Regions from separate parts of the Sphingomonas sorbitolis genome, predicted to be linked through region 3. Evidence: predicted binding sites of a transcription regulator. Region 3 holds the regulator's gene; each other region holds the start of a gene.
What was found. Region 3 encodes LexA, which represses DNA repair genes until DNA is damaged. Its sites were predicted from a motif close to GTTCCNCNCTTGTTCT; they were not measured.
Positions count from the first base shown of each region.

Region 1 (7,452 bases), on a different contig from region 3:
GCATTGCTGCAACTCGGCGGCGAGAATGGTGCAGCGACCGCAAGCGGCTTCAAGGTCAGCCGCGCGCCACGAACCAAGATGCTGCGCTCGGCGCGCATTCTGATCGGCGGGGTACGCGGCGACGTCCGCATCCGCGACATATCGACGTCGGGCGCGATGCTCGACGGGGTAAGGATCGACGGCAATCCCGACGGTGTCGAGATGCAGATCGAACTGATCGAGGACCAACTCACCCCCGCCCGCGTCCGCTGGGCGCGCGACGGCAAGGCCGGGATCGAATTCCACGAGGCGTTCAACCTGGAACGGCTGAACCAGGGACAGGCCTCGCGCATTCGGCGCGCAGGGTGAAGTAGGGTGAAGTAGGGTAAGCCGCGCGAAGGCGGGGCCCCAACTGGAAAGGTCGTCGTGACAGAGGACGGGGTTCGCTACCCCCCGTGCCCAAATCGGGTCCCGACCTTTACCGGGATGGGGGCCAAAGCGTCGACGACGCGCTCACCGCCAGCATGCGCAAAGGCCTCGAACTCGCCCATTCCGGGGAACCAACCCCCGCCCCCACCGTCTCTCCTCCATGGTACATCGCGCGTCCATCAAAGCCCTGGCCTTCGACGTTTTCGGCACCGTCGTCGATTGGCGTTCGGGCATCGCCCGCGAGGCAGCACCCTTCCTCGCGCGCTTGAACCGCGGCGATATCGACCCGCACCGCTTCGCCGATGGCTGGCGCAAACGCTATCAGCCGGCGCTGGAGGAAGTGCGCAGCGGTCGCCGTCCGTTCGTGATCCTCGACACGCTTCACCGCGAGGCACTGGAGGATCTGCTCCGTCATCACGCCATCGATCCCGCCACGCTCGACGAAGCCGCGCTCGTCGACCTCACGCATGCGTGGCACCGGCTCGATCCATGGCCCGATTCCGTCGAAGGCTTGACCCGACTCAAGGCCGCTTTCCCGATCGTCACGCTGAGCAACGGCAACATCGCGCTCATGCTGGAAATGGCCCGCCGCGCCGGTCTTCCCTGGGACGCGATCCTCGGCGCCGAAGTCAGTCGCATCTACAAGCCGCTCCCCGAATCCTACCTCGCCACCGCGCGTTTTCTCGGCATCGCTCCCGGCGAACTTTGCCTCGTCGCCGCGCACCACAGCGACCTCGCTGCGGCGCGCGCCGCCGGCCTGCAGACCGCCTATGTCGACCGCCCTCAGGAATATGGCGGCCGCTCCGCACCCGATGCGGATGCCGCGCAGGATTGGGACTATAGCGTCGACAGCCTGACGCGATTGGCCGACGAACTGTGCCGATGACCCGCCGACCTGCCTGCGAACCGGTAGAAACGTGCGACGCGTCGCCGTATCGAACGCACCCCGGAGTAAAATTCGGCCTGGCGTGCGACCCGGCAGGAATTTGAGATGACCCTACAGACGGCCGAGGCCGATTTCTTGACCGGCGGCGGCGAGATGGCCGAGATGATCCGCGCGCATGACTGGTCGACGTCTCCGTTGGGGCCGATCGAGCAATGGCCGCAATCGCTGCGGTCCATCGTCTCGCTGATGCTTGCATCGGAATTCGCGATGTGCGTCGCCTGGGGACCCAAACTCGGCTTCCTCTACAACGATCATTACGCGCGGATCCTCTACGACAAGCACCCCGCCGCGCTCGGCGGTCGGCTCGATGTCATATGGTCGGAACTCTGGTCGGACATCGGCCCGCTCGTCGACCGCGCTCTCGGCGGCAAGGCGTCGTTCTTCGAAAACCTGCCGCTGGTCACCAATCGCAAGGGCTATGACGAGCAGACCTGGTTCACCTTCTCCTATTCGCCGGTGCGCGACGAAAGCGGTGCGGTCGCCGGCATGTTCTGCTCAACCTACGAAAGCACCGAGCGAGTCCAGACCGAACGCGCACTACGCGACGAGCGCGAGCGAATGAGCCAGATGTTCGCGCAGGCGCCGACCTTCATGGCGATGTTGCGCGGCGCCGATCACCGGTTCGAACTGACCAATCCCGGCTATGACAAGCTGATCGGCCACCGCCCCGTGCTCGGTCGTACCGTCGCCGAGGCGCTCCCCGACGCGGTTGAACAAGGGTTTCTGGGCCTGCTCGACGGTGTGTTTACGACGGGCGAACCCTTCACCGCGTCGGGCATGCTGTATGCGGTCCAGGCCGAACCCGGCGGTCCGATTGACGATCGCTACGTCGATTTCGTCTATCAGCCGATCCGCGACGCTAACGGCGCGGTCGTCGGCATCTTCGTCGAGGGGGCGGACGTCACCGATCGCAAGATGCTCGAACGCGATCTGCAATCGCTCAATGCCGACCTCGAACAGCGCGTCCGCGATCGCACGCAGGAACTGGTCGAGGCACAGGAAGCCCTCCGCCAGGCACAGAAGATGGAGGCGGTCGGCCAACTCACCGGCGGTATCGCGCACGACTTCAACAATTTGTTGCAGGGCATCACCGGCAGCCTGGAGATCGTCCAGCGCCGCGTCGCGCAAGGCCGTGTGAGCGAACTGGACCGTTTCATCACCGGCGCCACCGCCGCCGCCAACCGCGCAGCCTCGCTCACGCATCGCCTGCTCGCCTTCTCGCGCCGCCAGCCGCTCGATCCGCGCCCGGTCAAGGTCAACCCGCTGATCGCCTCGCTGGAGGACCTGCTCCGCCGGACCATCGGCGAGCAGGTCGAGCTCAAGATGGTGCTCGCCGCCGGCCTTTGGACGACGCTGTGCGATCCCAACCAGCTCGAGAATTCGCTGCTCAACCTGGTCATCAACGCGCGCGATGCGATGCCGCATGGTGGCAAGCTGACGATCGAAACGGCCAACGCACTGCTCGATGATCATTTCATAGCCAGTCAGCGCGACGTCCGCCCGGGTAGCTATGTCTGCATCTGCGTCTCGGACACCGGCACTGGCATGTCTGCGGACACGATCGCCAAAGCGTTCGAGCCGTTCTTCACCACCAAGCCGATCGGCCAGGGCACCGGGCTCGGCCTGTCGATGATCTACGGCTTCGCGCGCCAGTCGGAAGGCTATGCGAGGATCTACAGCGAGGTCGGTCAGGGCACGACGATCAAGCTCTATCTCCCCCGCCATTACGGCGACGCGGAGCAGGACGAGGCGCTCCCCGGCCTGACGCAGGATCACGCCACCGACGCGGGTGAGGTCGTGCTGGTGGTCGAGGACGATACGGTCGTCCGGTCGCTGATCGTCGAGGTGCTCGGCGAGCTCGGCTATCAGGCGGTCGAGGCGCATGACGGCCCGACCGGTCTCGAACGGTTGCGGACGATGGACCGGATCGACCTGCTCGTCACCGATATCGGCCTACCGGGGTTGAACGGTCGCCAGGTCGCCGACGCCGGCCGGGCGATGCGCCCGGGGCTGCGCGTGCTGTTCATGACGGGGTATGCGGAAAACGCCGCGCTCGCGGCGGGCTTCCTGGAACCGGGCATGTCGATGATCACCAAGCCGTTCGCGATGGAGGCGCTGGCCACGCAGATCCGGACGATCATCGAGGGCTGAGCCAGCCCCCCATCCAATGCCACCACCCCGGCGAAGGCCGGGGCCCAAATGGAAAGGTCGCAGTAACGACGCGCACCGCTCCGTTGGCGACGTCCCCCAATTGGACCCCGGCCTCCGCCGGGGTGGTGTGGTGGTGGTGTGGGCGGGATCCCGAACAATTCCCGTTCCCCCGCGAAGGCGGGGGTCCAGGAATCACGCAGGACGACGCTCGCGGCTCCTGGGCCCCCGCCTCCGCGGGGGAACTAGAAACGGCGGAAGTCACTCAACCGCCCCCCCGCCCTGCGTTACAACCAAAGCAACATTTGCCACTTTGACCCCTGAAATAATTTTTCGTTCCCGCCCCGTTCCCTTGCACATCGCGAACCCCGCAGAACTCCACGCGTCGCGAATCCTCGGCTCGCTCAACCCGCTCACGAACACGACGAACCGAACCCCCGACACCCCCCGCACCCCCTTGCGTCTCATCGCGCTTTGGCACAATCTCTTGGGGTTGCGTTCGGGGGCGGACCCAATCGCTGGTAGAACAACCTTCGCATAGTCTTATGCGATATGACCGTAAGCGCGCCTTCCACCGCCGCGATGGTCACTTTTTGTTCTCCCGTTCGGGGCCGTCCGATGGTAGCATGGCGACATGACGCCGATTCGAACGAATACAGAACACTAGGAGCGGTTTCGATGGATTTCAGAGACAGCAGCCGGGATAGCGACATGACCACAGACACGATCGACCAAGCAGCCCCCACCATCGAAGCCGAGGCTCCGAAGGCCCCCCGCCAGGCGCAGGACAGTCATTCCGTGCGCGCACAGATCTACCCGGTCGAGGTCGATCACAGCCGCGACGCGCTGCTGACCGAATTCGGCAAGGACACGCTGAAGGATCGCTACCTGCTCCCGGGCGAGAGCTACCAGGACCTGTTCGTCCGCGTCGCCTCCGCGTACGCCGATGACGCCGGCCACGCGCAGCGTCTGTACGACGCGATCTCGAAGCTCTGGTTCATGCCCGCCACCCCCGTTCTCTCGAACGGCGGCACCGGCCGCGGCCTGCCGATCTCGTGCTACCTCAACTCGGTCCCCGACAGCCTCGGCGGAATCGTCGACACCTGGAACGAGAATGTCTGGCTCGCCTCGCGCGGCGGCGGCATCGGCACCTATTGGGGCAACGTCCGCGGCATCGGTGAGCCGGTCGGCCTTAACGGCAAGACCAGCGGCATCATTCCGTTCGTCCGCGTCATGGATTCGCTGACGCTCGCGATCAGCCAGGGTTCGCTGCGCCGTGGCTCGGCCGCGGTCTATCTCGACGTCTCGCACCCCGAGATCGAGGAATTCCTCGAAATCCGCAAACCCTCGGGCGATTTCAACCGCAAGGCGCTCAACCTTCACCACGGCGTGCTGATCACCGACGACTTCATGGAAGCCGTCCGCAATGGCGAGGAATGGCATCTCCGCTCGCCGAAGGACCAGGCGATCCGCGCCACCGTCGATGCGCGCTCGCTGTTCCAGAAGCTCGTCGAGACCCGCCTCCAGACCGGCGAGCCGTACATCGTCTTCGCCGATCACGTGAACAAGGCGATGCCCAAGCATCACCGCGAGCTCGGCCTCAAGGTCTCGACCTCGAACCTGTGCTCGGAGATCACGCTGCCGACCGGCAAGGATCACCTCGGCAACGAGCGTACCGCGGTCTGCTGCCTGTCGTCGCTGAACCTCGAGACCTGGGATCAGTGGAAGGACGAGAAGGGCCTGATTGAGGACGTCATGCGCTTCCTCGACAACGTCCTGCAGGATTACATCGACCGCCACGAACCCGGCATGGAACGCGCCGCCTACAGCGCGGGCCGCGAGCGGTCGGTCGGGCTCGGCGTGATGGGCTTCCACTCGTTCCTCCAGGCACGCGGCATCCCGTTCGAGGGCGCGATGGCGAAGTCGTGGAACCTGCGGATGTTCAAGCACATCAGCAGCCAGGCGAACGAAGCCTCGATGCAGCTCGCGATCGAGCGCGGCCCCTGCCCCGATGCCGCCGACGTCGGCGCGATGGAGCGGTTCAGCTGCAAGATGGCGATCGCGCCGACCGCGTCGATCTCGATCATCTGCGGCGGCACGTCGGCCTGCATCGAGCCGATCCCGGCGAACATCTACACGCACAAGACGCTGTCGGGCAGCTTCTCGATCAAGAACCCGTATCTCGAGAAGATGCTGAGCGAGAAGTCGAAGAACTCGGACGCGGTCTGGAACTCGATCCTCGAACAGGGCGGCTCAGTCCAGCATCTCGACTTCCTCTCGGTCGAGGAAAAGGACTGCTACAAGACGAGCTTCGAGATCGACCAGCGCTGGCTGCTCGAACTCGCCGCGGATCGCACGCCCTACATCGACCAGGCGCAGTCGCTGAACCTGTTCATCCCCGCCGACGTCGAGAAGTGGGACCTGCTCATGCTCCACTTCCGCGCGTGGGAGCTCGGCATCAAGTCGCTCTATTACCTGCGTTCGAAGTCGGTCCAGCGCGCGGGCTTCGCCGGCGGCGTCGAGGCGGACAACACGATCGACCTGCGCCAGATCGACGTCGAGTCGAAGGATTACGATGAGTGCCTTGCCTGCCAGTAAGGCCTCTCGGCGTTCAAGCGTGACCCCGGCCCGTGCATCACGGACCGGGGCGCGCCTGACGCAAAAAACCCCGGCCCGCACGAAGCGGACCGGGGCTCGGACTGGCTATGCGGCGCGTATCGAACGCACCGCGTTCGCGTCAGGCCTCTTCTTCGAACGTCACCGCCACGTCGGCGTTGGCCGAAAGCCGGACCTTGCCGTCCTCGATATCCGCGACCAGCCCGAGCGAGATGAAGTGATGATGCCCTTCATGGCTGCCCGTGCCCTCGACGACCTGCGCGCCCGAGTCCTTCTTGGTCAGCTTGATGCGGTTGCCTTCGACCTTGTCGACGGTGCCGACATGGACGCCGTCCGCGCCGATGACTTCGGCATGTTCCTGGATCTTGGTTGCATCGACCATGGTCGTTCTCCTGTTTGGGGTTCGGGTGCTGAACGCGCGCCGGGCGAGTTGGTCGCATGACGTATGGTTCAGCTATCATGTTCGTGGTCGCGGGCGTGCTCGGAATCGTCGGCACCGGGATGCTGCTCCGGTTGCGCAGCCCGAGCATCACCGAGCAACAGACCTACGCATTCCGCATGATCGGCATCATGCTCACCTCCGGCGCGATCGTCCTCGCGATGTCCGCCGCCGCGATGTGGCAGTGGAGCACGGAAACATGACCGCGTTCGTCGATTGTCCGTCACGCCGCCGCGGCCATCCCGCGCGCCTCCACGAGGAAGCCCCGACATGGAAAGCATAGCAAAGCTCATGATGGGCATCGGCGGCACGGTCGCCTTGCTCGGCGGCGTGGCGATCCTCGTCTTCGGCGACCGGATGCGCGAACGCGACGCGCAGGCCGGGCGCGTCAACGCCGCCTACCCCACGCGCGAAAGCCAGCACCGCACCGCCTTCATCATCGCCGCCATCGGCGCGATCGCTCTTATCCTTCTCTTCGTTTTTTAGTCCGAAAGGCTTACCCCATGTCCCTCCTTCACGCCTCCAAGCAGTACAAGCCGTTCGAATACCCCTGGGCGTTCGAGTTCTGGAAGCGCCAGCAGCAGCTCCACTGGCTCCCCGAGGAAGTGCCCTTGGGCGAGGATTGCCGCGATTGGGCGCAGAAGCTCAGCGATCACGAGCGCAACCTGCTCACGCAGATCTTCCGCTTCTTCACGCAGGCCGATGTCGAGGTGCAGGATTGCTACCACGAGAAATACGGCCGCGTGTTCAAGCCGACCGAGATCAAGATGATGCTGACCTCGTTCAGCAACATGGAGACGGTCCACATCGCCGCCTACAGCCATCTGCTCGACACCATCGGCATGCCCGAGAGCGAGTACGGCGCCTTCCTCGAATATGCCGAGATGAAGGAAAA
Region 1 covers NZ_JAXOJS010000002.1:670,612-678,063, forward strand. The annotation lists gene U1763_RS08370 (EAL domain-containing protein) at 1-348, shown strand, start outside; gene U1763_RS08375 (haloacid dehalogenase type II) at 569-1,294, shown strand; gene U1763_RS08380 (hybrid sensor histidine kinase/response regulator) at 1,400-3,505, shown strand; gene U1763_RS08385 (ribonucleoside-diphosphate reductase subunit alpha) at 4,181-6,100, shown strand; gene U1763_RS08390 (DUF2171 domain-containing protein) at 6,240-6,500, opposite strand; gene U1763_RS08395 (hypothetical protein) at 6,557-6,760, shown strand; gene U1763_RS08400 (hypothetical protein) at 6,828-7,043, shown strand; gene U1763_RS08405 (ribonucleotide-diphosphate reductase subunit beta) at 7,061-7,452, shown strand, end outside.
Region 1: a site for LexA is predicted at 4,087-4,102, ahead of U1763_RS08385 (ribonucleoside-diphosphate reductase subunit alpha). Genes of this name have one in related genera too.

Region 2 (7,452 bases), on a different contig from region 3:
CGGGGATCCATACTGGCTGACGTCATCACTTGGCCGCACTGTCTGAGGGTCTGGGTCCTCGCCTCCGCGGGGATGACAGACAAATGAAAAAGCGAATTTTTCGACACACCTCTTGAACCGGAAACAGTCTGCGATATATCTCAGAACATGAACGAAGATATATCGGAGAACACTCAAATGCGTTTTGGTATTGGATATGGAGCTTGGACCGGCGGCCCCCGTGGCGACGGTCACCGGCATGGTGGTCGCGACCACGGACCTGAGCATGCTGCGTGGAAGCAGGGTGGTGGCCCACGTGGGCGTGGCCGGCGGCTGTTCGACGGTGGCGAATTGAAGCTCATCATGCTGAAGCTGATCGCGGACACGCCGCGCCACGGCTATGACCTGATCCGCGAGATCGAGGGGCTGACCGGCGGCGGCTATGCGCCGAGCCCGGGGGTCGTCTATCCGACGCTCAGCATGCTCGACGAGATGGGGCTGATCGAGGAGCAGCAGTCGGAAGGCGCGAAAAAGCGCTTTGCGGCGAGCGACGAGGGCCGCGCGCATCTGGCCGAGAATGCGGCCGTGGTGGACGGCCTGTTCGCGCGGCTGGCGGCGGTCGGGGCGGAATCCGAGCGGACCGATGGCGCGCCAATCCGGCGGGCGATGGGCAATCTTCGGCAGGTGCTCCAGCACCGGCTGATGCGCGAGGACGTCAACGAGGACACGCTGCACGAGGTTGCGGCGCTGCTCGACGAAGCCGCGCAGAAGATCGAGCGGCTCAAGTGAGCGTCTCGGTCGCACGCGTGCCGACGCATTCGGCGAGCAAGTATCTCCAGCAGCTCGCCAAGCATTGGAGCCACAAGATGGAGGTCACCTTCTCGGAGGAAGAGGGCCGCATCGCCTTCCCGAACGGGGCGGTTCTGGAGATGCGCGCCGACAGCGAAACGCTCGACGTCGCGCTGACCGTGCCGGAGGGCGAGGACGTCGAGCGGATGCGCGGGGTGGTGTCGAGCCACCTCGACCGGTTTGCGTTCCGCGAGGCGCCGCTGACGTTCGATTGGGCGACGGTCTGACATCGTCCCCCAAACCGTCATCCCGGCCCTCGATCGTCATCCCAGCGAAAGCTGGGATCTCCCCATTCGGGTCGCGGCGCCCGCCAACAGGGATACCCCAGCTTTCGCTGGGGTGACGGGGAGGGGAGCGGGGGGAAGGTGAATTCGAAAGGTACACGTGGCAGACAACTTAGCCACCCCGCCGTGCCATCACCTCGAGATACGTATCCAGCACCGTCTGGTTGATCGTATCCCACAGATACCCGGCGGCCTTGTCGTGTCCGGCCCAGCCCATCGTCTCGCGCAGGCCCGGCTCCGAAACAATCCGCCCGATCGCGTCGGCATATCTTGCGATGTCCGTAGGTGGCACCAGGAACCCGGTCACGCCGTCATCCACCAGCCCGACCGCGCCCGACGCACGTGCCGCGACCACCGGCACACCTGCCGCCATAGCCTCCAGCGTCACGTTGCCGAACGTCTCGGTCACGCTCGGATTGAAGAACACATCCATCGACGCGACCGCGCGGCCGAGATCGTCACCCGACTGGAACCCGGCGAAGACCGCGCCCGGCACGCGCTCGGCGAACCAGTCGCGTGCCGGGCCCTCGCCGATCACCAGTACCTTGTGCCGTACCCCGCGCTGCTCCAGCGTTCGGATCACGTCGGCGAAGACGTCGAGACCTTTCTCTTTCACCAGTCGCCCGAGAAACCCGACCGCAACCTCGCCATCGGCGATCCCGCGCGCGCGCCGCCATTCGAGATCGCGGCGCGTCGGTGCGAAGCGGTCGTGGTTCACGCCGCGTGACCAGATCGCGGTCGGCGTCGTCACGCCCCAGTCGCGGACGATCTCCGCCATGCCGCGCCCCGGCACCAGCACTTCGTCGACCCGGTTGTAGAAGCGCGTGAGGATCTTCACCATGATCGGCTCGAAGAACGCCATCTTGTAATAGCGGAAATACGTCTCGAACCGCGTGTGCAGCGACGCGACCGTGGCGATGCCGTTGCGCCGGCCATAGCTGATCGCGCGGTGGCCGAGAAAATCGGGCGCCGACACGTGTACGATGTTCGGCGCAAACGCATCGAGATCGCGACGGATCGCCGCGGGCAGCCCGCGCGCCATCTTGTATTCGCCGCGCCCTGCAGGGAGCGGCAGCGACGGCACCGCGACCAGATCGCCGGTCGGCGGGAAGGCCGGCTTGGCGTTGGTCGGCGAATAGACACGTACCGTCGCGCCCTTCGACAACAGATGACCGACGAGCAGATTCAACGCCTGGTTCGCGCCGTCGCGGACGTAATTATAGTTGCCGCTGAACAGGGCGATGCGCAGGTCGGTGGCGTGCATCATCGCGCGGATAACGCCGTGCGCTGTCAAGCGCCACTAAATCCGCAACATAGGTCGTATGCCGGCCATTGATGTTCCCGTATCGTTCTCGTACATCGGCCGCATGGCGAAACCCCAGAAGCGTTATGTGTGTCAGTCCTGCGGATCGGTGTCGCACCGCTGGGCGGGGCAATGCGCCGATTGCAACGAGTGGAACACGCTGGTCGAGGAGGCGAACACCGCCGCCACGCCGTTCCATTCGAAGCATAATCTCCAGACCGGCGGCCGCGCGATCCAGCTGGTCGGGCTCGATGCGGAGATCAAGCTGCCCGACCGGATGGCGACCGGCATCGCCGAACTCGACCGGGCGCTGGGCGGCGGGTTCGTCGAGGGTTCGGCAACGCTGATCGGCGGCGATCCTGGGATCGGCAAGTCGACGCTGCTGTTGCAGGCGGCGGCGAAGATGGCGCTGGCGGGGCAGTCGGTCGCGTACGTCTCGGGCGAGGAAGCGGCGGACCAGGTGCGTCTGCGCGCGCGGCGGCTGGGCTTGGGCAATGCGCCGGTACAGCTGGCGGCGGCAACGTCTACGCGCGACATCCTGACGACGTTGCAGACCAAGCCGCCCGCGATGCTCGTGATCGATTCGATCCAGACGATGCACTCCGACCTGATCGAGGGCGCTCCGGGGACGGTCAGCCAGGTCCGTGCCTCGGCGCAGGAATTGATCCGCTTTGCCAAGGAACGCGGGACCGCGGTCGTGCTGGTCGGGCACGTGACGAAGGACGGCTCAATCGCCGGCCCTCGCGTGCTCGAGCACATGGTCGACACGGTGCTGTCGTTCGAAGGCGAGCGGAGCCACCAATACCGCATCCTCCGCGCGATCAAGAACCGCTTCGGCGGGACCGACGAGATCGGGGTGTTCTCGATGCAGACCGAAGGACTGGCGGAGGTCGGCAATCCGTCGTCGCTGTTCCTGACTCACCGCGACGATGCGATGACGGGGGCGACGGTGTTCCCGGCACTGGAGGGAACGCGGCCGGTGCTGGTCGAGATCCAGGCGCTCACCGTTCGCCTGGCGTCGGGAGCGACCCCGCGGCGCGCGGTGGTTGGCTGGGACTCGGGCCGATTGGCGATGATTCTCGCGGTGCTGGAAGCCCGGTGCGGGCTGAGCTTCTCGAACGCCGAAGTCTATCTCAACATCGCCGGTGGTTACCGCGTGCAGGATCCGGCTGCGGATCTGGCGGTGGCGGCGGCGCTGATTTCGGCGATGTCGGAGCGGCCGGTGCCGGTCGATGCGGTCGCGTTTGGCGAGGTCGCGCTGTCGGGTGAGATCCGTCCGGTCGCGCATGGCCCGCTGCGATTGAAGGAGGCGAGCAAGCTGGGATTCGAACGCGCGCTGGTGCCCGCGTCGATGACGGGGGAGAAGAGCGGGATGAAGCTCTCGGGGTTCAAGACGCTGGCCTCGTTCGTCGATCACATGATGGGGCGGGGGTAACGAACACAAGAAGGTAGCTTGTTTCCCCGCGAAGGCGGGGACCCAGACTGGACTCCCGCCTTCGCGGGAGAACAAGATGTGGGCGCACCATGTCGGGCTGCACGCACAGGTCCGCTCGGGATGGGTGGCGTTCCAAAGCAGTTTACCGCGTCATCGCGGACGCGTTTGGCACCGATACCCCAGAGATGAAGCACCACCCCGGCGGAGGCCGGGGCCCAATTGGGAGACGCTGCTGGCGGTCCCTGTGCGTCGGCACCACGACCTTTCCAATTGGGCCCCGGCCTCCGCCGGGGTGGTGTACCAACTGCGTTCGTCAGGAACCGATCGATCAAGCGCGTGACGGCATCCCCGCCCGCAAATCCGCAACAACCCCCAACGCATGGCCTCTCGCGGCAGCCATGCTATGGCGCCCGCATGGCGAACACTAAAAGCAATACCGGCACGGTTGAGGTCGATGGCACCCGATACGATTGGAACCTGGAGCGCGAGCCGCAGCACACGGATGCCGAGGGCTGGAAGGGCATGACGATCTCACTGTTGCAGGACGATGCGCAACGCGAGGCCTTGCTCGAGTTCCCCGCGCCGAAACGGCTGTTGAAGGGGTTGCCGCGCGGGCGGCTTCAGATCGACGACGCGACGATCGCTCGCGGGGTGCGGGCGGCGTTGGCCGCGGGATGGGAGCCGATGTCTCGGGGCAAGCCGATGGTCTTCACGGTGGATTCCGAAGGGAATTGAACCGTGGATCGGCGTGACATCCCGACCCAACCACATGCCGACGTGGAAACCGCGCTGCTGGGACCGATCCTGCCCGATCGGGCGTGCGGGGATTGCACGGCGTGCTGCACCGAGCTGACGGTGAAGACGCCCGAGTTCGCCAAACCCGCGGGAACGCCGTGCATCCACCTCTGCGACCAAGGGTGCGGTATCCATGCGGTTCGCCCGCGCATCTGCCGGACGTGGTTCTGCGTCTGGCGCCGGGTCGCGAGCCTGCCCGACGCGGCTCGGCCCGACCGGTCCGGGCTGCTCGTGTCGCTCAATTTCGTCGACAAGCCGCAGACCTGTCTCGAGGGCGTCTCGATCCATGTCCGTATGCTCGCCGGCAGCGATGCGATCGCGAACGGCATGGCGGCGGCGGTATTGGACGCCGTGTGCGACCAGCTAGTCCCGGTGTGGTTCAGCGACGGGGCGGAGAAAATGCTGATGCATCCCGACAACGACGTTGCCGGCTTCGTCCTCTCGGGAGAACCGGCGCCCGCACATCTGCAGGACGAAGTCGCCGCGTGGCGCGAACGCTACGGTGTTTTCGGCTTGAACCGCTAAGAATCGTCGAGCGCAACCCGCACTAGCGGTTCGCCTCCCGCGTCCCTATTCCAGAAACCATGAACCTTTCCGCCCTAGACATCGTCGTCCTGCTCGCCGTCGCCGGCTCGGCGGTGCTCGGGCTGATCCGCGGGTTCGTCACCGAAGTCCTGTCGATGTTCGCCTGGGTGGCGATGGTGGCGATGTTGAAGCTGTTCCACATCCCGCTCGCCGCGGCGCTGTCGCCGATGATCGGGACGGTCGGTGGCGCCGCGGTGCTCGCCTTCGCGATCATTACCGGCGTCACCTATATCGGCGGGCGGCTGGTCGCCAACGCGATCGGGGCGCGGACGCGGACTTCGATCCTTGGTCCGGTCGACCGTGCGCTTGGCTTTGGCTTCGGGGCGTTGAAAGGGTTGATCCTCGCCAGCCTCGTCTTCCTGCTCGCGACGCTGGTCATCGACACGATGAGTGGCGGGCCATCGCGCCGCCCGGAATGGATGACCCGGTCGCGGACGTACCCGCTGCTCAATGCAACCAGCGCGGGCATTGCCGATTTCGTCGACCGCCGTCGTCGCGGTCAGCCCGTATTCGGCGCCCGCACGCCGCCTTCCAAATCCGATAACGCAAGCGAACCAAAGCCATGAGCGCGCCCCTCTACAACGCCGAGATCCTCCGCCTCGCCGCGACGATCCCGCATCACGAACGCCTGCCCGAGCCGATGGCGACCGCGGAGAAACGCTCGCCGATCTGCGGCAGCCGGGTGACGATCGACGTCGCGGTGGACGGCGAAGGTCGCGTCAGCGAGGTCGGCTTGCTGGTCCGCGCCTGCGCGCTGGGGCAGGCGTCGTCGTCGTTGCTGGCGGCGAACATCCTCGGCCGCACCCCTGCCGAGCTCGCCGCGACCCGCGACGCGCTGACCGCGTGGCTTGCGCGCGAGGGCGAAGCGCCCGATTGGCCGGGGATGGATATCTTCACCCCCGCGCTCGACTATACCGCGCGCCACCCGTCGATCCGCCTCGCCTTCGAAGCCGCCGCCGAGGCTGCCGATACCGCTGCAAAGGCGAAAGTCTGATGGCGGAGGGTACGGCCCCGTCGCTGCTCCGCGACGGCGTCGTATTGCTCGGGTTCGGCCTGATGTTCGTGCTGCTGTTCCGGCGGCTCGGGCTCGGTGCGACGCTGGGTTATCTGGTCGCGGGTGCGGTCGTCGGACCGCATGTGCTGGGACTGGTCGGCGATGCGGAGTCGAAGCTCGGGTTCGCCGAGCTTGGCATAACTCTGCTCCTGTTCATCGTCGGACTCGAACTCAATCCCTCACGCTTGTGGCGGATGAAGGAAGAAATTTTCGGTCTCGGCCTCTTGCAGGTCGCGATCTGCGGGCTCGCAATCACCGCGATCGTCTGGGTCGGGGCGAAGTTCTCGCTCCCCGCCGCGCTCGCGCTCGGCCTCCCTCTGGCGCTGTCGTCGACCGCGCAGGTGCTGCCAATGCTGCGCTCGTCGGGGCGGATGCGGACGCCGTTCGGCGAGCGTGCCTTCTCGATCCTGCTGTTCCAGGACCTTTCGATCGTGCCGCTCATCACGATCGTCGCGGCGATGAGCCGCAACCCGGCCGATGCCAACGCGCCGCCGGGCTGGCTGCTCGCGGTTTATACGGTGCTTGCGGTCGTCGGTCTGGTGATCGCCGGGCGCTTCCTGCTGCGGCCGTTCTTCCGCCTGATCGGCAATCTCGGCGAGCGCGAGATGTTCGTGTTCGCCGGGCTTTTCACGGTCATCGCCAGCGCTGCGATCATGGAATGGCTCGGCCTGTCGACCGCGCTCGGGGCGTTCATCGCCGGCGTCATGCTCGCGGACAGCCCGTATCGGCATGAGCTTGAGGCCGATGTCGAGCCGTTCCGCTCGATCCTGCTAGGCCTGTTCTTCCTCGCGGTCGGCATGGTGCTCGACCTAGGCGCGATCGCCGAACGCCCGTTCTTCGTGATGGCGATGGCGGCGGCGCTGATCCTCACCAAGACCAGCGTCATCATGCTGATCGGCATGGCGTTCAAGATGACGTGGCGGCAGGCGTTCGCGCTCGGCCTGTTGCTGAGTCAGGGTGGCGAGTTCGGCTTCGTGCTGTTCGCGCAGGCGCAGGCCGGGCTGCTGATCGAACCGCAGGCGGCAAGTCTGTTCGGTGCGATCATCACGCTGTCGATGGCGACGACGCCGTTCCTGATGGGGATCACGCGGCGCTTCCGGACCGAGCCGATCGCCGAGGGGCAGGAGCGCGACGGCCCCAAAGTGGACGGCGCGAATGCGATCATCGT
Region 2 covers NZ_JAXOJS010000003.1:578,473-585,924, reverse strand. The annotation lists gene U1763_RS11985 (PadR family transcriptional regulator) at 178-768, shown strand; gene U1763_RS11980 (DUF2218 domain-containing protein) at 765-1,055, shown strand; gene U1763_RS11975 (glycosyltransferase family 4 protein) at 1,225-2,376, opposite strand; gene radA (DNA repair protein RadA) at 2,480-3,850, shown strand; gene U1763_RS11965 (hypothetical protein) at 4,265-4,585, shown strand; gene U1763_RS11960 (YkgJ family cysteine cluster protein) at 4,589-5,170, shown strand; gene U1763_RS11955 (CvpA family protein) at 5,230-5,796, shown strand; gene U1763_RS11950 (iron-sulfur cluster assembly scaffold protein) at 5,793-6,224, shown strand; gene U1763_RS11945 (cation:proton antiporter domain-containing protein) at 6,224-7,452, shown strand, end outside.
Region 2: a site for LexA is predicted at 2,450-2,465, ahead of radA (DNA repair protein RadA). Genes of this name have one in related genera too.

Region 3 (7,452 bases):
GCCGCTGCTGCTGGCGGACCAACCCGACGCGCGGTGCAGTCGCGATCTGTGCGTCACCGATATCGCCGCACGGGGGCGGACGTGGCGCATCCTCGCGACCCGCAGCGCCTATATGGTCCCGATTGCTGAGTTCATCGCCGCCTGTCACGGCGCCGATGTCGTCGTCAGCGAACGCGGTCTGCCGAAACGGTGCGTACCGCGGTGGCTGAAACTGGATCGTCGTGTACTCCGGCGTACGGGCGGCGTCGCGCTGACCTTGGGAAGCGGGACAGTCGTGACCATCCTGAACGCAGGCGATCGTCACCCCTGGCGCGATCCGCCTCTCCTCGAACGCACCGTGCATTCGTTCGGGCTGCGACATGGCCGGTTCCACGGTGCTGCGTCGTTTCGAGCCGACCGAGGCCCTCAAAAGTAGAATGTTCACGCGAAGGCGCAAAGGCGCGAAGGTGACGCGGCTCGGGAGACCTCAACACCCCCATGAACGGTAAGCCCACGTCGGTATTTCGGTGGTCTGCGAAGGCAGGTAGTCGCAAATCTAAGCACTGCATCTTCGCGCCTTTGCACCTTTGCGCCTTCGCGTGAACAAAATTACCCGTCGTCGCATGCGATCTTGGTGCAAAGAATTGGTTCACGCGGAGACGCGGAGAAGGTTCTTGTACGGCAGGATGAATCGGACTGGCGGCTATCTGGTCTTACTTGCGAAAGACGTTTGGAATCGTTTCGTTCTCCCTAAGCGAAACACCTCCGCGTCTCCGCGTCTCCGCGCGAACCAATTCTTCGGCTGCGCGGGGGATTGGCGGCGATATGTTCGCGCAGAGGCGCAGAGGCGCAGAGGCGCAGAGATTGAGGGTTCGAGTCGAGGTCGCGCTTATGCATCGGAGCGCGAGAGGGTCTTCCGGACGGTTGGCGGTGTTTGCTTGGGGGTGTCGAAAAACTGGCCATTTTCTCGAAAGCTCCGAGCACATCGTTTCGTTCGCCGAAGACGCCCAGTCGCTGTTGCCGGTAAGGAAAAAGCGACTTGGCTTACCGGCCTGGCTGTCGCTTTTCGTTGGCAATCAAACACCGAGACCGGCCTGCGCCTTGATGCCGCAAGTCGGTCCCGGTAGTTCAGTCGTAGCGGCGGAGGATGCCGGAGAGTTTGCCTTGGACGCGGACTTGGGCGGGGGCGTAGCGTTGGGGGTCGTAGGCTCGGTTTGCAGGGTCGAGGCGGACCATGGCGCCTTCGCGGCGGAAGTATTTCAGGGTGGCTTCGCTGTCTTCGATCAGGGCGACGACGATCTCGCCGTCTCGGGCGGTCTCGGTGCGGCGAATCAGGGCGTAGTCGCCGTCTAGGATACCGGCCTCGACCATGGAGTCGCCGGAGACTTCGAGCGCATAGTGTTCACCCGAACCCAGCAGTGCGGCGGGGACGGCCAGCATCGTGCTGCCTTCGAACGCTTCGATCGGGACGCCGGCGGCGATGCGGCCGTGGAGGGGGATCTCGACGACGTCGTTCGCTGGCTGTGGCGCGGTAGCGGGCGAGGGCTTTACGTTCGACGCCTTTGATGGCGCCTTTTTCTCGGCGCGCTCGGGCATGCGAAGCACTTCGAGTGCGCGCGCACGGTTGGGAAGGCGGCGGATGAAGTTGCGCTCCTCGAGCGCGCTGATCAGACGGTGGACGCCCGACTTCGACTTGAGGTCGAGTGCGTCCTTCATCTCCTCGAACGACGGCGAGACGCCGGTATCGTTGAGGCGATCGTTGATAAAGCAGACGAGTTCGTGCTGCTTGCGCGTGAGCATGGCGGTTCTCCGTCCGGAACAGACTGGGAACTTCTATGGAACATAATTAACGGCGTCAAGCGTCCGTATCACGCGATCACCAGGATTTCCGCCGATTCGCCCGTCTTTGCTACGGGTGCGTTGCCGGGGCGGACGATCAGGCAGGTCGACCGGGCCAGCGTGAGCAGCATCGAACTGTCCTGGATCGTCGAGGCATAGGCTTTGCCGTCGCGCAGTTCGGCGCGGAGATAGTCGGTGCGGGCATTGTTGGCGGGGAGGTCTTCGCCGAGCAGCGCATGGGTCGACTGAGGGAGCGGGTCGCGTGCGCCGGCCATGTGCGCGACGACGGGCTTCACGAACAACGTCGCGGTGACGAACGCGGAGACCGGGTTGCCGGGGAGGCCGAGCACCATCATCTCGCCGATCCGGCCGGCCATCATCGGCTTGCCGGGGCGCAGCGCGATCCGCCAGAAATCGATGGTGCCGTTGGCGGCTTCGATCGCCGGGCGGACGAGGTCGTGGTCGCCTACCGATGCGCCGCCGGTGGTGACGAGCAGGTCGGCCTCGACGCTGGCGAAGGCTTCGCGGAGGACTTCGAGATTGTCGGGGAGGATGCCGAGGTCGATGATGTCGACGGGCATGTCGGCGAGCATCGCGGCGAGCATGATGCCGTTCGATTCGGGGAGCGCGACGCCGTCGGTGGTCGAGCCGGGGGGGACGAGTTCGTCGCCGGTGGCGGCGACGGCGACGCGGACGCGGCGGTTGACGGTGAGGCTGCCGTGGCCGCCAGTCGCGGCGACGGCGATGCGCGCGGGGCTGAGGCGATCGCCGGCGGCGATCAGGCGGGTGCCGGTGGAGAAATCGAGGCCCTTGCGGCGGGTGTTGCGGCCGAGCGTTGGCGGGCCTTCGCCGGCGAGGATCAGGGTTTCGCCGTCGCGCTCGGCTTCTTCCTGGACCATGACGGTGTCGGCGCCTTCGGGCATGGCGGCGCCGGTGAAGATGCGGGTGGCTTGGCCGGCGGCGACGTGGCCCATGAAGGGGCGGCCGGCGGCGCTTTCGCCGATGACTTTCCAGGGGCCGGGGAGGTCTGCAAAGCGGATGGCGTAGCCGTCCATCGCCGAGAGGTCTGCTGCGGGCTGCGTGCGGCGGGCGGGGATGTCCTCGGCGGCCCAGCGGCCTGCGGCTTCGCGTAGGGCCACGGTCTCGTGGTCGACGCGGGCGGCCATGGCGAAGAGGCGGGTCTGGGCTTCGGCGACGGGGACTAGGGTCATGCTAAGGCTCTGTCTTTGGGCGGTTCTGAAAAGTGAAGTATAGGAAGTGCAGACGCTGGGAGCGATTTGGCGGTTGGGGTTTGGTAAATGAGAAGCGTAGGGTGCGCGGGTATGTTCCGCGCTCTGCCATGGGTTTGGTGTGTAGGACAGGTGTTGTTGGCTTAGCGGGCAGAGCGATGCCGGCCCCGTGTGACGGCGTCATGGTTGACCGTGTCGACCGATATCGAACGTTCGCTACTGCCTCCTTGTTCTCCCGCGAAGGCGGGAGCCCAGGCTGGGTCCCCGCCTTCGCGGGGAAACAAGAGTTGGGCGGCCGGCGGTTGCTATAATGCTGGCCTTCCCAATTGGGCCCCGGCCTTCGCCGGGGTGGTGCTAGCTCGCTGGGGTGGTGCCCGTTTGCTGGGGTGGTGCTGGTAGGTTGGTGCCGCTGTTTTTCTTTCGGGTCGGCAAGTGGAGGCGGGTGATGGCCTTCGCGTCCTTCGAACGTCTGGCCAGCGCGGGTTCATCCGATGCGGGGCTTTGTTTGGGGGAAAGAGACACCAGATCAGCATGATGACACGCAATCAGCCTCGGGCGAGAGACAGGATCGGGGCGGCGGTGGGCGCCGTGCTGTTGCCGGGGGTGCTGGGCTATGCGCTGCTCAACGGGCTGGTGGTGACGATGCCGGCGGTGGTCAGCGATGCGTTGAAGGTGTTCGATGCGGCGCCGCCTCCGCCACCGCCGCCGCCTGAGGAGAAGGTGCGGCCTAGGCCGTCGCCTAGCCGCAAGCCGGAGGGGGCTGCGTCGCCGCCTAATTTGAAGTCGAAGGCTACCGAGGTAGTGGCGCCGCCGCCGGTGGTGCCGGTTGTGGTGCTGCCGCCTGTCGTGGTTGCGGAGAAGGCCGGGGTGGGGGCGCAGGCTACGGCGGGCGCTTCGGATGTGCGCGGGCCGGGGACGGGGAGTGGCGGGATCGGCAATGGCACCGGGAGCGGTGGGTATGGCAATGGCGACGGCGGGGGTGGTGAGGAGACGCCGCCGCGGTGGCGCAAGGGGCGGCTGAAGGACTCCGACTATCCGGACGACGGTGCCGAGACCGGGATCAGAGGGCGCGTATTCGTGCGGTACGTGGTCGAAACCGATGGGCGAGTCTCGCGGTGCCGGGTGACCCGGTCGAGTGGGAGCCGGGAGCTTGATGCACTGACGTGTCGGCTGATCGAGCAGCGGTTTCGGTATGATCCGTCGCTCGATGCTGCGGGCCGGCCGGTCGAGTCGACGATCGTGGAGAGCCACGACTGGTCTATGGATGACGATTGAAGTCCAAAGCTAGGCGCGTTCTGCTTGGCTTGCCCTCACCCTCGCCGCCTTTGGCGTCTATCCCTCTCCCCGTTGAGGAGAGGGTTTTCTGTTACGCGGTCCAGTTGCCGGATTTGCCGCCGGACTTGGCGCGGACGCGGATGTCGGTGAGGACCATCGTCTTGTCGATCGCCTTGGCCATGTCGTAGATCGTCAGGAGCGTTACCGTGGCCGCCGTCAGGGCTTCCATCTCTACACCGGTCTTGCCTTCGGTCGAGGCGGTGGCGGTGGCGGTCACGCCGGTTTCGTCGACGACCAGATCGATTTCCACCTTGGTGAGCGGGAGCGGGTGGCAGAGGGGGATCAGGTCGCTGGTGCGCTTGGCGGCCATGATGCCGGCGACGCGCGCGACGGCGAGGACGTCGCCCTTTTTCGCAGTGCCGGCGCCGATGGCCGCGGCGGCTTCGGCGGACATGGTTATGCGGCCCGAGGCGACGGCTTCGCGGGCGGTGACCGCCTTGCCACCGACGTCGACCATTCTTGCCGCGCCGGCTTCGTCGATGTGGGTCAGGCCGGTCACCCGACGAGCGCTCGGGTGGCGGCTTCGACGTCGTCCTGGCGCATCAGCGCTTCGCCGATCAGGAAGCAGTGGATGCCGTGCTCGGCCATCGCGTCCAGCTCGGCACGGGTCGTGAGGCCGCTTTCGGCGACGAAAGTGCAGTCCTTGGGTGCCTTGCCGACGAGGTCGTAGGTGCGTTGGAAGTCGACGGTGAAGTCGCGCAGGTCGCGGTTGTTGACGCCGATCAGGCGTGACTTGAGCTTCAGCGCGCGCTCCATCTCGTGCGCGTCGTGGACCTCGACCAGCACGTCCATCCCGCATTCGAGCGCGGAGGCCTCGATCTCGGCCATCTGGATGTCGTCGAGCGCGGCGACGATGATCAGGATGCAGTCGGCGCCGATCGCGCGCGCCTCGGTCGACTGCCATGGGTCAACCATGAAGTCCTTGCGCAGGACGGGGATCGAGACGGCGTCGCGGGCCGCGGTGAGATAGGCATCGGAGCCCTGGAACCATTTTTCGTCGGTCAGCACCGAGAGGCACGCGGCACCGCCGGCTTCATAGGCTCGGGCGTGGGCTACGGGATCGAAGTCGGCGCGGATCAAGCCTTTCGAGGGGCTGGCTTTCTTGACCTCGGCGACCAGCGCGTAGCCGGTCTTCGCGTCAAGCGCGGCGCGGAAGCCGCGCGGCTTCGACATGCGGGCGATGCCGGCGTCGATGTCGGCGAGCGAGGTCGTGGCTTTGCGGGCAGCGACTTCGGCGCGCTTGGTTTCGATGATGCGGTCGAGCATGGTCATGTCAGTAGGCGATCCAGCGGGCGAGCAGCGCGTCGGCGCTGCCGGTGTCGAGGGCGGCGGCGGCTTGCGCGGCGCCTTCGACGAGGGTGGGGACGGTGCCGGCGACCATCAAGGCGGCGGCGGCGTTGAGCAGGACGGCGTCGCGGTAGGCGCCGGTCTCGCCCTTGAGCAGGCGGCGGAGCGCATCGGCGTTGTGGTGCGCGTCGCCGCCGCGGATGTCGGTGATCGCGTGGCGGGTGAGGCCGGCGTCTTCGGGGGTGACCTTGCCGGGGAGCGCGACGGTGCCTACCGAGGCGACAATGCTGGGGCCGGCACCCGACAGTTCGTCGAGGCCTTCTTCGCCCGAGACGACGAGCGCGGCTTCGGTGCCGAGCTGTTCGAGGGCTTCGGCGTAGAGCGTGACGTAATCGGGGCGGGCGATGCCGATGAGCTGGCGGGTGGTGCCGGCCGGGTTGGCGAGCGGGCCCATCAGGTTGAAGATCGTGCGCTTGGCTATGCGTTGGCGGATCGGGGTGATGCGTCTCATCGCCGGGTGGTGGTTGGCGGCGAACAGGAAGGCGATGCCGATCTCGTTGAGGCTTGCCTCGGCAGTGGCGCCGGCTCGGTCCATGTCGAGGCCGAGCACTTCGAGCGTGTCGGCGGCGCCGGCCTTGCTGGAGGCGGCGCGGTTGCCGTGCTTGGCGACGGGGACGCCGGTTGCGGCGACGACGAGCGCGACCGCGGTCGAGACGTTGAGTGTGTGGTGGCCATCGCCGCCGGTGCCGCAGACGTCGATCGCACCGGCGGGGGCGTCGATCGGGATCATCCGGTTGCGCAGTGCGCGCGCGGCTTCGGCGATCTCGATGCTGGTCTCGCCGCGGGTTGCCAGGTCGGTGAGGAAGGTGGCGATCGCGTCGTCGCTGGCGCGGGCGTCGAGGATGTCCGCGAACGCCTCGCGGGCGGATTCGCGGGAGAGGGGCGAGCTGGGGTCTGGGAGGAGGGCGACGGCAGTCACATTCCCCTCCCGCTTGCGGGAGGGGTTAGGGGAGGGGCTTCCTGTTTCACGGACGTCGTGGATGCGGCACGGCCCTCCCCCGACCCCTCCCGCAGGCGGGAGGGGAGTTGGTGTGGGATGTTCGCCATCTTCAGGAAGTTGGCGAGCATCTCGTGGCCGTGTTCCGTCGCGATGCTTTCGGGATGGAACTGCACGCCGTGGATCGGCAGCGTCTTGTGGCGGAAGCCCATCACCGTACCGTCCTGCGCGGTCGCATTGACCACCAGCGTGTCGGGGACCGCGTTGACGATCAGCGAATGATAGCGCGTGGCGATGAACGGCGAGGGCAATCCGGCGTACAGCCCGGTATCGTCGTGGAGCACCGGCGAGGTCTTGCCGTGCATGAGCCCCCCGCGCTCGACCTTGCCGCCGAAATGCTGGCCGATCGCCTGGTGGCCGAGGCACACGCCGAGCAGCGGCTTGCCGGCGTCCGCGCAGGCCGCGACCAGGTCGAGGCTCACACCCGCCTCGGTCGGCGTGCAGGGGCCGGGGGAAATGAGGAACGCGTCCGCGCCCGACGACAGAGCCTGCCCGGCGGAGATCGCATCGTTGCGGACGACTTCGACCTCGGCGCCGAGTTCCATCAGGTAATGGACCAAGTTCCAGGTGAAGCTGTCGTAATTGTCGACGACGAGGATCATGGCGCCGCCATAGCCTAAGCGGGGCCCGGTGCAATATGCCCGCGTCGGGCTGCGGTCGTACCGGGTCATCGCGATTTCGTCGCGGGCGGGTCGCGATCGGCCGGAGCGAGCCCTATATGGCGGA
Region 3 covers NZ_JAXOJS010000001.1:938,285-945,736, reverse strand. The annotation lists gene U1763_RS03860 (ComEC/Rec2 family competence protein) at 1-415, shown strand, start outside; gene lexA (transcriptional repressor LexA) at 1,108-1,779, opposite strand; gene U1763_RS03850 (molybdopterin molybdotransferase MoeA) at 1,848-3,029, opposite strand; gene U1763_RS03845 (energy transducer TonB) at 3,627-4,322, shown strand; gene moaC (cyclic pyranopterin monophosphate synthase MoaC) at 4,414-4,881, opposite strand; gene trpC (indole-3-glycerol phosphate synthase TrpC) at 4,878-5,654, opposite strand; gene trpD (anthranilate phosphoribosyltransferase) at 5,656-6,648, opposite strand; gene U1763_RS03825 (anthranilate synthase component II) at 6,645-7,328, opposite strand.